DNA from 3 places in the Brevibacillus sp. SKDU10 genome. Region 2 is predicted to be linked to each of the others. Evidence: riboswitches for the same ligand, from Rfam matches in the RefSeq annotation. Region 2 holds a riboswitch; each other region holds the start of a gene.
What was found. A riboswitch is a leader RNA that binds a small molecule or an ion and turns the genes downstream of it on or off. The one in region 2 is predicted to bind lysine.
Positions count from the first base shown of each region.

Region 1: another riboswitch for lysine. It lies ahead of AYJ08_RS11140 (aspartate kinase); the one in region 2 lies ahead of AYJ08_RS16680 (amino acid permease).
Region 3: another riboswitch for lysine. It lies ahead of dapD (2,3,4,5-tetrahydropyridine-2,6-dicarboxylate N-acetyltransferase); the one in region 2 lies ahead of AYJ08_RS16680 (amino acid permease).

Region 1 is NZ_LSSO01000149.1:45,852-50,177, forward strand. Features, by position in the region: gene uvrC (excinuclease ABC subunit UvrC) at 1-274, shown strand, start outside; gene AYJ08_RS11135 (SDR family oxidoreductase) at 277-1,212, opposite strand; lysine riboswitch at 1,377-1,567, shown strand; gene AYJ08_RS11140 (aspartate kinase) at 1,774-3,012, shown strand; gene AYJ08_RS11145 (GNAT family N-acetyltransferase) at 3,193-4,014, shown strand; SAM riboswitch class I at 4,066-4,176, shown strand; gene metX (homoserine O-acetyltransferase MetX) at 4,281-4,326, shown strand, end outside.
Region 2 is NZ_LSSO01000180.1:14,007-18,332, forward strand. Features, by position in the region: gene AYJ08_RS16670 (DNA topoisomerase III) at 1-284, shown strand, start outside; gene AYJ08_RS16675 (DUF418 domain-containing protein) at 334-1,515, shown strand; lysine riboswitch at 1,604-1,792, shown strand; gene AYJ08_RS16680 (amino acid permease) at 1,907-3,415, shown strand; gene AYJ08_RS16690 (DUF4912 domain-containing protein) at 3,739-4,326, shown strand, end outside.
Region 3 is NZ_LSSO01000048.1:15,838-20,163, reverse strand. Features, by position in the region: gene AYJ08_RS03995 (aspartate aminotransferase family protein) at 1-882, opposite strand, end outside; gene dapD (2,3,4,5-tetrahydropyridine-2,6-dicarboxylate N-acetyltransferase) at 957-1,667, opposite strand; lysine riboswitch at 1,802-1,986, opposite strand; gene AYJ08_RS03985 (hypothetical protein) at 2,061-2,327, opposite strand; gene AYJ08_RS03980 (hypothetical protein) at 2,461-2,661, opposite strand; gene AYJ08_RS03975 (WG repeat-containing protein) at 2,804-3,976, opposite strand; gene AYJ08_RS03970 (amino acid ABC transporter ATP-binding protein) at 4,297-4,326, opposite strand, start outside.

The DNA of each region.
Region 1 (4,326 bases), on a different contig from region 2:
CCATGAGTTTTATTTGTTGCAACGCGTCCAGGATGAGGTACACCGCTTTGCTATCACGTTTCATCGTCAGGCACGTTCGAAAACAATGCTTTCTTCACAATTAGATGAGATACCAGGTATAGGAGAGAAGCGACGGAAGAAGCTGTTTCAGCATTTCGGCTCATTGAAAAAGATGCGGGAAGCAACAGTGGAAGATTTCCGCCAGCTTGGCATTGGTGATAAATTAGCAAGAGATATTATTACGCACTTAAGAGGATTGAAGGATGAGAAATGAGCTTATTTCTTCATAATTTTGTGTAATTGCTTTTTTACAAGCAGCTCTATGAATCTCCAGGGTAATATTTTTTTACTAAAGAGTAAGCTTTTGATGCTTTTTCCAACCGGATAACGGAAGGACGGATTAGAAGCTTTTACAATACGTAATACGGTGTGGACTACTTCTTCTGGATCGCCAGAGTGCATGGCGTTGTGCTTGGCTTGCTGTTGCAAATACTCTAAAAAGGTATGATAGGGAGACTCAGGTGAGAAAGCTGCTGCTTCTATGCTTTTTTCCCATATATCAGTTCGATATGGCCCAGGCTCTATTAGGACCACCTTGATGCCAAATGGGAGCATTTCTAAGCGTAGGGATTCACTGAAGCCTTCTAGTGCATGTTTGGAGGCGGTATAGGGACCAAGCATAGGGAAGCCAAATTGTCCGCAAATGCTGCTCATATTGATAATGAGACCGCTCCTTTGCTCACGCATGGGCTTTAAAACCGCTTGAGTGGTGGCTACCGCTCCAAAAAAATTGGTTTCAAACTGATTGCGCCAGTCCTCTAGGGGGATTTCTTCAGTAAAACCGCCAGTCGCATAGCCAGCATTGTTAATCAATATGTCTATCTTGCCAAATAGTTGTAGCGTTTGGTCGATGGCCTGCGCAATACTATCTTGTTTCGTAACATCTAAGGGGATAATGTGTAAACGATCCTCAATGCTACGGGCTGAAGCCTCTTGAAGAAGAGGCTCTTTTTTTGTTACATCACGCATTGTGGCGATTACTTGATAGCCAGCTTCTGCAAGAGCTATACTAATTTGTTTTCCAAAGCCGCTTGAGCACCCAGTGATAAGAACAACAGACGAGGTGGATTTTGAGTTCAAATGTACAGAGGAGGGAGCTTTATTGTCCGTGTATGCCTCGGTTTGGTTCTGCAAGGTTTTATTATCTTTCATTAGAAAGCCTCCTTTCATATCCTTTTAAAAAGATACGAAAACTATGCTCATTGTATCACGCTAATATCTTCTTATATCCCTTAACAAAAAGAATTGTAACTGAGAAAGTAACGTGATATAATTCTGAATAATCTCATAAGCAACAACCTCACTTCCCTATACAGGAGTGAGGTAGAGGCGCAAAAACCAAGAGTACCCTCCGGAGATATGGGAATCTATGATGGAGCTGGGGAAGGGGAATTTGCCGAAGTGTGCACGCGATACCCAAGCGGTGCATGCTGGGCTTACGTTGAATAAGCGTAAGACTGTCATTTGCATGTCCTACCCGTCATGCAAATGGAGAGCTATCTCACCGGGCTGCTAGAGCTATTATTACTTGCTTTGGCATTTCCGTGAATCAGGGGAAGGAGGGACCGTGTATGTCCAGTTAGGGCAACGACTAGGTATTTCCTTTGTCGTTGCCTTTTTTGTATCTTCAATTCGTAAAAAGCTTTCATTATAAATGAACCAAGGAAGGCATATGATCCAGACTAGCAGAATATACCAGAGGAGAGATTCAAAATGGAAATTGTGGTGCAAAAATACGGGGGAACATCCGTAGGCTCTGCGGAGCGTATTCAAGAGGTAGCACAGAGAATTATCCGTTATAAGGATGCCGGGTATGCCATGGTGGTTGTGGTATCTGCTATGGGAAAAACAACAGATGTGCTTGTCGATTTAGCAAAGGAATTACATGAGAGCCCACCTGCTCGTGAAATGGATATGCTGCTTGCCACAGGAGAACAGGTTTCCATTGCGTTACTTAGTATGGCTCTACAGAGCAGAGGGTACGAGGCTGTGTCCATGACAGGCTGGCAAGCTGGCATTTTAACGGAAGAGAAGCATGGAAAGGCACGCATTAGTACGATTAACAGTCAACGGATTGAGCAAGAATTACAGCAGGGGAAAATTGTCATCGTAGCAGGTTTTCAAGGAGCTAGCGAAAACGGAGAAATTACAACATTGGGACGGGGCGGGTCTGATACTACAGCGGTAACAATTGCGGCTAGTCTCCAGGCTACCTGCTGTGAAATCTACACTGATGTATCAGGGGTATTTACAGCCGATCCGCGCATTGTTTCTCGTGCACAAAAGTTAAGCTCCATTTCATATGATGAGATGCTAGAATTAGCAACTCTAGGAGCTGGTGTATTGCATCCGCGTTCTGTGGAAAGTGCAAAAAAACATCGAGTTCGACTTGTGGTTCGTTCCAGTTTTACAGAAGAAGAGGGAACATTGGTTGAGGAGGAGACAAACATGGAGTTAGGCAAAGTAATCAGCGGAATAGCTCATGACAAAGATGTAGCTTCTATAACGGTTATCGGAATGCCTGTAAAAGTAGGCATGTTATCTTTATTATTTAAAGCATTGGCGGACGCTTCTATTAATGTAGACATCATTATTCAAAGCACCTATCATGACAAAGCAAATAATGTTTCCTTTACGATCTCCGCTGATGATTTACATAGAACGCTGGAGACCTTGGCGGCTCATCAGGAGGAGTTAGGCTTTGAGCATGTGGAATATGAATCTGGCCTTGCAAAAGTTTCAATTGTAGGAGCTGGTATGATAACCAATCCGGGGGTGGCAGCCGATATGTTTAGTCATTTATCCAGCCAGGATATTCTCATTCGGATGGTATCTACCTCTGATATTAAGGTATCTTGTGTTATCCCAGCAGAAAAAGTTGCGCAAGCTGTAGCTACACTGCATACGGCGTTTGGATTGGATGTTTCTGCGGATGCTGTCGTATACGCTTAATTTGTTTTAGATAAAACAGCATGTAGAGTGCTTCAAATGGACAGGGATAGGATTGGATTAATCAAGGAGCCTGGTGGAGAGACTTCCACCGGGCTTTATGTGTTTTTTCTGAATTCTATTGACAAATAGTACACTTTTTCAAATAATGGAGGGAAAAACTTTTGGAGAGGGAATTGCCAAATGATCCGAAAACTAACAGAAGCAGATTATGAAGCATTTATGGAATTGGTATCAAAAGAGAGAAGCTTGAACTTATTTCTTATTGGTGATGTCGAAAATTTTGGCTTCTCTACCCCTTTTCAAGAGTTATGGGGAGAATGGTCAGCGAGTGACCAGACAAAACTCTCTGCGGTGCTCCTGCGGTATTATCACTCATACGTATTTTATGCTTTGGATAGGTTTGATATGGAAGGGTTCAGTGAAATTATCCTTGCTGACAAGAAGCTGGAGGTTTTATCAGGAAAACAAGATTCTTTGCAGGCCTTTGCAAGCCATCTGCCGAAGCATGAGATCAAAACTACCTATTTTGCAGAATTAGAAGATGACTCTCGATTATCTCAGGATGACATCAAGGGATTTGAGGTAAAAAAAGCCACCGTTCATGATGTAAAAAAAATCGTCAGCCTACGTGATCAGATTCAAGAGTTTGGCAGATCTGCTGATGCAGAAGAAGCATTGAAACACACACTGGAAAGCGGTACGGGGAGAACCTATTATGTCGAGGTGAACACAGAAACGGTAGCCTGTGCTTCGACAACAGCCGAGTGTTCGATGGCTGCCATGATTGTTGGTGTTTGTACTCATCCCATTTATCGCAAGCGGGGGTATGCTAGTGCTTGCATGGCAGCGCTGTGCAGGGATGTTTTAGCGGAAGGGCGAAGCTTGTGCTTATTTTATGATAATCAAGCGGCTGGAGCTATTTATAAACGTTTGGGCTTTCAGGACATTGGAATGTGGACGATGTATCAAATAAAAAGAGAAGAATCCTTTTCATTGAAATAGATTGACAATTCTTACTCGAAAGAAGTATGATAAACATAATTATATAGAAATCTCTTATCAAGAGTGGTGGAGGGACTGGCCCGAAGAAACCCGGCAACCCCGCAAGAAGCGGAGAGGTGCTAAATCCAGCAGGCACACATGAAGTAGTCTGGCAGATAAGAGCGGGTCTAGTCGATACGATCAAACCCCTCTTCTCCGGAAGAGGGGTTTTTTAGCACATAGGTACCTGCACTTTAGGGCATCAAGTGGAAATAGGAGGAATTGCATTGAGAAAAGCAACGATTCACAACCTAGAGTTGGAATGTGGCGAGG
Region 2 (4,326 bases):
AGACGGGGTGTAAAATCACTTTACCGAAAAAATTACTTGGCAAATCCTTGTCTGCCACCAATGTGAAAAAACTGATGGAGCAAGGAAAAAGCGGATTAATAAAAGGCTTTAAAAAAGGTGACAAGACGTTTGATGCCTATTTGAAATGGGATTTAGAGAAAGCGCAATTTCAATTCGAGTTTGAAGCAAAAACAGCTTCTTCGGGTGCTAAGGAGTATAAAAAACCAAGCGCAAGAGCACCGAAAGGGAAAAAAATTACAGAAGCGCTATATTCTACTGAGTAGAAAAGAATAAAAGAAGGCAAAGTAACAAACAAGAAAGAAAGGGGGTGTGATGATGAAGCAAGCAAGACCGATTTCCGTTAACGATCGAATAACATCAATTGATACCGTTAGAGGCATTGCGATCCTGGGTATCTTTCTGGTGAACTTCCCGGCTATGCTAGGAATCCAACCGCTTGACACGAGAGGGTATACCCAAGGGGCTGATGCCATGTTTCGCTTTGGCTATGACTTATTTATCCAAACAAAATTCTACTCCTTATTTGCCTTTTTATTTGGATTGGGGTTTTATCTATTTATGAGTAGAGCAGAAGCGAAAGGGTATAGGATGAGGGCCCTTTTTTCGATGCGTCTAGCTGTGCTGTTTCTTCTGGGATGCCTGCATTTTCTGCTTTTGTGGTACGGTGATATTTTACATATGTATGCATTAGTGGGCTTTTTACTTTTATTTTTTTATCGTCAGAAGGCATCAGCATTGTTTGTTTGGAGCATTTTTTTAATGGCTCTGTTTATGTTGTTTATCTGGTTTGCTTTTTCCGGGGATATTGATTTAGATCAAAAAGTGCTATTGGAAGCTCCTTGGTTTAATGGACTAGAGGATTATGCACAAAAAGTAAGTCAACGCTATGAAATGCTAAGTGGCATCCAGATTCTCAATGTAATTATCTATATTCCTGAATTACTAGGACTTTTTTTGTTGGGATTGTGTGCAGGGAAGATCAACTTTTTTCAACGTGTGCATGAATGGAAACGTGGATTGCGCATCACTCAGATTGTCAGTCTAGTAGTAACGATTCTATTGTTTATTCCGATGTTTCGTTATTATTTCAGCCATGAAGTCTATGTGTCTGAAGAAATTCAAAAGTACATTCAATTGACAGGAAAAACGTTGTTCGTCTTTTATCTCGTATCTATTGTTCTGCTTCTGGAAAACAAACGTTTTCGAGCAAAAATGCAAGGCTTCACATATGTGGGGCGTATGGCATTAACCAATTACTTATTGCAGACATTGGTAACAGTCCTATTGTTTTCCCTGTTTATTCCTAATACGGCAGGAATTCCGCTATGGATTGGATTTATATTTTGTATTACGATCTATCTATTACAGATCATGTTTAGTAAATGGTGGTTATCTCAGTATGCCTTTGGACCAATGGAATGGCTGTGGAGATGTGCAACCTATATGCAAAAGCAGCCACTACGGCTGAAGCAACAAAGCCGTGATCGATCATAGAAAGGCTAAAAATCTAGTTGAAATCTAATGGTTTATCATCTATAATGACATTATCTTTTTTAATAAAATAATAAATCCTCATCATATCTGGTGAGGTAGAGGTTGCGGTATTTAAGAGTATGCTGGACGAGACCCAGAGATGTTGTAGACTCCATCAGAAAGGAAAGACCGCCGAAGCTTGTACAAAGACTCTGTGATGTACAGGCTGGGGCTGTTTCCGAAAGGGACAGAACTGTCACGTTTATTTGCCGAATAAGCGTGTTGTGCTATCTTCATGGAAGGTATGATGCGGGTTACGTATAAATCCGTCGACAGATTCTAAAATGACGGATTTTTTATATTCCCACTCCTTCCTTGCACGTATCTTTGAAAAGATAAGGAGTGTTTTTTTATGTCACAAGCAACAACTGGGAATGAAAGTGTAACAAACATATCGGCAACTAGGGATGGGGGACAGCCTCAAGAATTGAAGCGCGGTCTAAAGGCTCGACACCTGACGATGATCGCTCTTGGCGGTTCTATTGGTACGGGGTTATTCCTAGCAAGTGGGGGAGCTATCTCTCAAGCAGGCCCTGGCGGTGCGATTGTAGCATATGTAGCAATTGGTATTATGGTATATTTCTTAATGACCAGCTTGGGTGAAATGGCAGCTTATATGCCGGAGTCAGGGTCTTTTAGTACCTATGCAACAAAGTTTGTAGATCCTGCTCTTGGCTTTGCATTAGGATGGAACTATTGGTATAACTGGGCTATTACGATTGCAGCCGAGTTATCTGCCGCTACGCTTTTAATGAAATTTTGGTTCCCGAACAGTTCATCTTTGTTATGGAGCGGCTTGTTTTTAGCCTTTATGTTTGGATTAAACTATCTATCTGTCAAAGGATATGGGGAGTCAGAGTTCTGGTTCTCGATGATTAAAGTAGCAACTGTTATTATTTTCTTGGTAGTTGGTATCTTAATGATTTTTGGCATCATGGGCGGAGAGGCTGTAGGTTTTACGAACTTTACCATTGGCGATGCTCCATTCCATGGCGGCTTTATGGCAGCCCTTGGCGTATTTATGATTGCTGGGTTTAGCTTTCAGGGTACAGAATTAATCGGGGTAGCGGCAGGAGAGAGCGACGATCCGCGTAAAAATATCCCGAAAGCCATCAAGCAGGTGTTTTGGCGCATTCTGTTGTTCTATGTTTTTGCCATTTTAGTTATTGGTTTGCTGGTACCCTACACCAGTCCGAATCTGGTAGGTGGAGATATAGAAGCGATTGCTCTAAGCCCGTTTACAATGGTATTTGAAAAAGCAGGCTTGGCATTTTCTGCCTCTGTGATGAACGCTGTTATTTTATCGGCTGTATTATCTGCGGGTAACTCTGGTATGTATGCTTCTACACGGATGCTGTGGGCGATGGCGAAGGATGGGAAAGCACCTAAATTTTTTACAAAACTAAACCGCCGCGGTATTCCGATTTACTGCTTGTTAATGACAGCATCAGTTGGGATGGTTGCTTTCTTCGCTTCTCTTTTTGGCGACGGGGTTGTGTATGCATGGTTGCTTAATGCTTCTGGTATGTCTGGCTTTATTGCTTGGTTGGGCATTGCAATTAGTCACTATCGCTTCCGTCGAGCGTTTGTGGCGCAAGGGCATAGCTTGAGTGAATTGCCTTTTAAAGCAAGATGGTTCCCATTCGGTCCGCTATTTGCTTTTATACTGTGCATCGTTGTTATTATGGGACAGAATTACGAGGCATTTATTGGAGATAAAATTGATTGGTACTCTATGATGGTGTCCTATATCGGCATTCCGATCTTCCTTGCTTTATGGTTGGGATACAAATGGGTCAAGAAAACAAAGGTTGTGAAATTGCACGATTGTGATTTTAGCAGTGCACATGTAAGAGACTAGCCTGTAGTCCTTTTATATTGCTCATAATAATCAATACAGGAAAAACCACTTTTCAAGCTGGAAGAAATTCTGGGGCTTGTGAGTGGTTTTTTTCTATGCTTCTTAAATGTTTCCAATCCACGTAAGCTTCTTGTCCATCGATTTTTCTTTTAAAAAAATTTAGTAAATATAAAAATTTTGTCGAACTAGCATTCTCTATGCCGAACGTTTTAGCTGGTATCGACAAAAGAAGAAAAGTTATGCGTTCAGCGTTCGACATGATTTGAAGGCAAGCTCTTTTATACTTAAAAGCAATGAGTTAAGCAGAAAGGAGCACAACCTTCATGATTACAAGAATCCTACAAATGCGAGCACAATCCCTATCACTGCAAGAAATCGCTACAAGGTGCGAGATGACCATTGGCCAAGTGAGATACCAACTTCATAAATTTGGACTGAAGTCGCAGGCTTACAAGGAGAGCAGCCAAAGCGTAGCAGAGGAGTCCTTCATTAATTTGTTCATGGGAAAGGTTGTTAGCCCACCTTTTTATCCTGCTGTCTATCCATTGGAAACGGACAGAGGGGAGAGCTATACTACTCAGGAGAAAGACTTTTTAGCTGAACAAACCCAAGGACAAGCTATCTTAGAGGAGAAGCGAGTCCCTTCTATAGCTGTTATTCCAACGGCACCAGACACTGTGTATATCCATTGGTCTATTTCTGAATATCGCCTGCATATGATTGCGGGGTACCTAAAGGAAGAGTGGGCGAAAATTACACAAGGAATTCGTCTTTATGAGGTGGAGGAAGGCATATCCTCTAATAGGGAGGTGGGGTATAAAGACGTGTATATGAACGAAGAAGCAGAAGCCTGCTACGTTGAACATTTGCAAACAGGGAAACAGTACGTAGCAGAGTTTGGTCTTTATGCT
Region 3 (4,326 bases), on a different contig from region 2:
CATAACCGCATTGCCCAATGCTGCACTTAATGGAGAGGGGGCAAATGTTGTCCCATGGTCTCCAGGCTTGAAAAGATTGGCCAGTTTTTCTCCAGCGATCACCCCACCTAGCGGTAATCCACCGCCGACACCCTTGGCAAATAAGATAAGATCAGGTTCCACAGTCGTATGCTGGTAGGCAAACAGTTTACCAGTTCGTCCCATACCTGTTTGAATTTCATCCATAGCAAATAGCACGTCATGTTCTTTACACAGAGCAAAAGCTGTTTGCAAAAAGCTCTCGGAAAGCGGAATAACTCCACCCGATCCAAGAACTGGCTCCATTAATAAGCAAACAGGTGAGTACGTCGTAATAATCTCTTCCAATCCTTCTATATCACCAGGAGCTACCTCATATACAGGAAATGCCGGCAACGGGTAGTCCTGATAAACATGAGCTTGTCTTGTTAGCTTGACAGCTCCAAGCGTCCTGCCGTGGAAGCTATTTTTTAGCACAACAATCCCAGCATTCTCTCTTCCGGTCATTTTTGCCCATTTATGCACAAGCTTGATCGCAGCTTCTGTTGCTTCAGCTCCTGAGTTACTGAAGAAAACTTTTCCCGGAATCGTATGCTTAACTAACTGCTCTGCCAATGTGATGGCTGGCTTGTTCAAAAAAATGTTGGAGATGTGCAAGAATTTCTCTCCCTGTTCTACAAGAGCTTCTACAATTTTGGGATGAGAGTGGCCCAGAACAGAGACAGCCAGACCAGTAAACAAATCAAGATAAGCTTTTCCCTCTGTATCAAGTAAATAATTGCCCTCTCCCTTTTCAATTGCAATCGGCAATCGTTTGTAGGTGGACATCAAATAGGTTTCATCTTTTTGTAGCCAATCCGTCATGGGAAGACGCCCCTTTTATTCAGCTCAATCTATGACTAGCTGATATGATATATACCTTACAGTTTTTTACATACTTATAACTGACGCAGTTCTTGCATAATCTCTGTTTTGGACTTGGTTTTTGCATCAATTTCTTTTAGGATTCTTGCCGGTGTCCCAGCCACTACTACGTTCGCAGGAACATCCTGTGTTACAACAGCTCCCGCAGCAACCACTGAGCCTTTACCAATCCGTACACCCTCTAAAATAACAGCATTTGCTCCAACCAATACATCATCCTCAATAATTACAGGTGTGGCAGAAGGCGGCTCAATGACCCCTGCTATGACAGCTCCTGCTCCGATGTGGCAATTATTGCCAACCGTGCCGCGTCCGCCAATAATAACGCCCATATCGATCATAGTACCTTCTCCAATAGAAGCACCGATATTAATTACCGCACCCATCATAATTACTGCATTATTTCCAATGTGTACTTGATCACGAATGATAGCACCTGGCTCAATACGCGCTTGAATTTCTTTTGTGTCTAGCATCGGGATCGCAGAATTGCGACGATCGCTCTCTACCACATAGTCCTCAATGCTGTCCTTATTGGCTTCAAGCACAGGCTGTACGTCCTTCCATTCGCCAAACAATACACCTACATTGCCTATGATAAAGGTTTTTGTATTTTGGCCAAAATCAATTCCTTCTAAATTTCCCTTTACATGCACCTTCACAGGCGTCTTCTTCTCGCTCTTTTGAATAAAGCTGATAATTTCGTGGGCATTCATCATGTTCATCGAGTGTTTCCTCCTACCAATTTGGTTTATGTAATCGCTATTGCAAAATTACTGTTTTGAAAAAAGAATAACCCCTTGATAAGCAAAAAAGCAATGAGTGGATCGCCTACTCATTGCTGGTTCTACCTTGGCAACTCATAAATAGCGCTCCACGAAAGGCACACCTTTCATGACAGGACGTACGTTATTCACGTACACCCCAGCCGTAGATTGCCGGTCAGCAACGACTTCGGCGCATTGACCTTTTATCCTGTCCTCATCGTCCCGGCGATGTAAAGCAAACAGGATGACTCATCCGCTGCGCACCTCTATTTTGGATTATTCCTATGTAATTTTCACTTCACTTTATCAGATAAACCCTTACCTGACAACCGCTTTGTACAAATGGATTTTTTAAGCAAATCGGTATAAAAGAAAAATCGAAACGGGTACGATCACAAAAGCCGTAGCTACAATCCCAACCCAACTGATCCATTGCTTAGATCGTTCACCAATTAATAAATGAACGAAGCTAAAATAGATGGGAAAAACGCCTGTACCAAAAGCAACTAATAAAAATAAAGTGCTAAATTGTTCTCCTCGGTAAAACTTTAATCCATAGAGGAGCCAGACAAACCAAACAGCTAATAACACAAGGCCAATAAGATATGGTTTACGCATGGACGCTCTCCTTTTAAAAAAATTGACAGCTTCGAAGCCTTTCCATTTATTTATAACATACAATTCAGGAAATTTAAAAATTACATAAGTAAAAAAGCACCCCTTCAGAGGAGCGCTTCAACCATTTTGTAGTTTACATATTCTGATTACTTTTTGCCTTTTTCTGCTGTGAGTGAGGAGTCTCCTTCATAAAGCTCGTATCGTAATCAACCCATACATGCTCCTCATCGTGCTTTGTTGTATCCTTCATAATTCCTTTATACAAGTAGTAGAACAAGATGAAAGAGAAGACTAAGACCCCTATGATCGGATACATAGCAATGCCGATTTCCATGGTTTTATATCCCCTTTCCAAATCATTACCAATATTATACTTTATTTAACAGAACATTCAAATGACTTTAGACACATTTTAGACATATTTTACTTCACAATAAAAAGCTCTCGCTACCAATATCGCGAGAGCTTCGACAAAGTTATTCCAAATCCCCTGGAAACTCCTTCATAACAGAGCTTTTCCAAACGATTTCACCTTGTTTATTGACATAACAAAAGCTATATCCTTGTTCGTCATGTGTTACCTCATAAGCCAAACCGTTATGAAATACACCGCCCGATTCAAACTGAGGCTTAATTACCATTTTTCCTTGCTTGTTGATAAATCCATATTTGCCATTCACCTTAACAGAAGCAAGTCCCTCGGAAAAAGGCAATGTACGTTCATAAGTAGGTGGAAGTAAAAACTCACCTTTTTTGTTAATATAGCTGGCTTTAAAATCCCCATCCACAGCAACCATCACATCGGCTACTCCTTCTGAAAAGCTTCCAGGCTCAAAGCCCTCTGGTTTCACTACCTCCTGACCCTGCTTGTTGATGAGACTATATCCCCTTTCCTCACCCGCATAGACTAGGGCCAGCCCTTCTTGAAATGGATTCGCAATTTGATAAGTAAAAGGAATGATGACCTTTCCTGTTTGATCAAGATAACCTGCTTTTCCATCCTTATAGGCTACAGTGGTACCTTCTTGAAAACCCCAGACAATCTCATATTCTGGTTGAATCACGATTTGTCCACTCTTATTGATAAAACCATATTTATGATTTTCACCTATAGCAGCTAGACCATTTTGAAAGCTACGAGCAAATTGGAACTTGGCTGGGATCACCATCTTATTTTCTTTATTGATAAAACCAAAGCGATCCCCTGCTTTAACAGCAGCTACTCCTTCTGAGAACGAATCTGCTTCCTCATACTGAGGAGGGATTACAAAAGAGCCATGCTGGTTGATAAACCCGTATTTCCCATCCTTCTTAGCAACGGCAAGCCCTTCATGAAACTCGCCAACCACTTCAAATTGGGGAGCGATGACTACCTTTCCCGTTGCATCAATAAAGCCATGCTTATCTTGATCCTGTATAGAATATAGGCGAACTTCTTGTTTATCCTCGACTGAAACAGATTCTTCTGTACCGGCGGATTTGGATGTTTGTGTGCCTTGGTTACCAGCGCCTTTGGTCTCCTCGGACACCTGGGCTACATATACCGGTTTCTCAGCCGCCTGCAAAAAATGATGTGAACCTGCTGCATGTATGAATGGTAGACAAAGAACTGCTGCAATACCTGTTTTTGTCCATTTTGAGATGTTCATTACTCTCCACCTGCTTCCTCGAATTTCATATCGTTATTGAAGAAGAGACACGTCAATTTACTAAGCTACTTGCTATGTATTCTTTCCATAAAAATAAGTGCTACCTATAAAAAGCTGTCTCGGGCTTTTGTGCTCGTCTTTTAGGCTTTCCTGTTTACTTATTTATTAGACGTACTTAGATGCCAAAACGTTTTCATCTTTTTTTTACCAATTTCTCTTACATCTTACCTTTATACAGTAACCCTACCCTTACTATTTAAATCAAAGCTCGATATTGGTAAAAAACAAAAAAACACTGGAATAGCTCCAGTGCTCAATCGTTATGCTTGTATGCGCCGTAAAAATTGTTG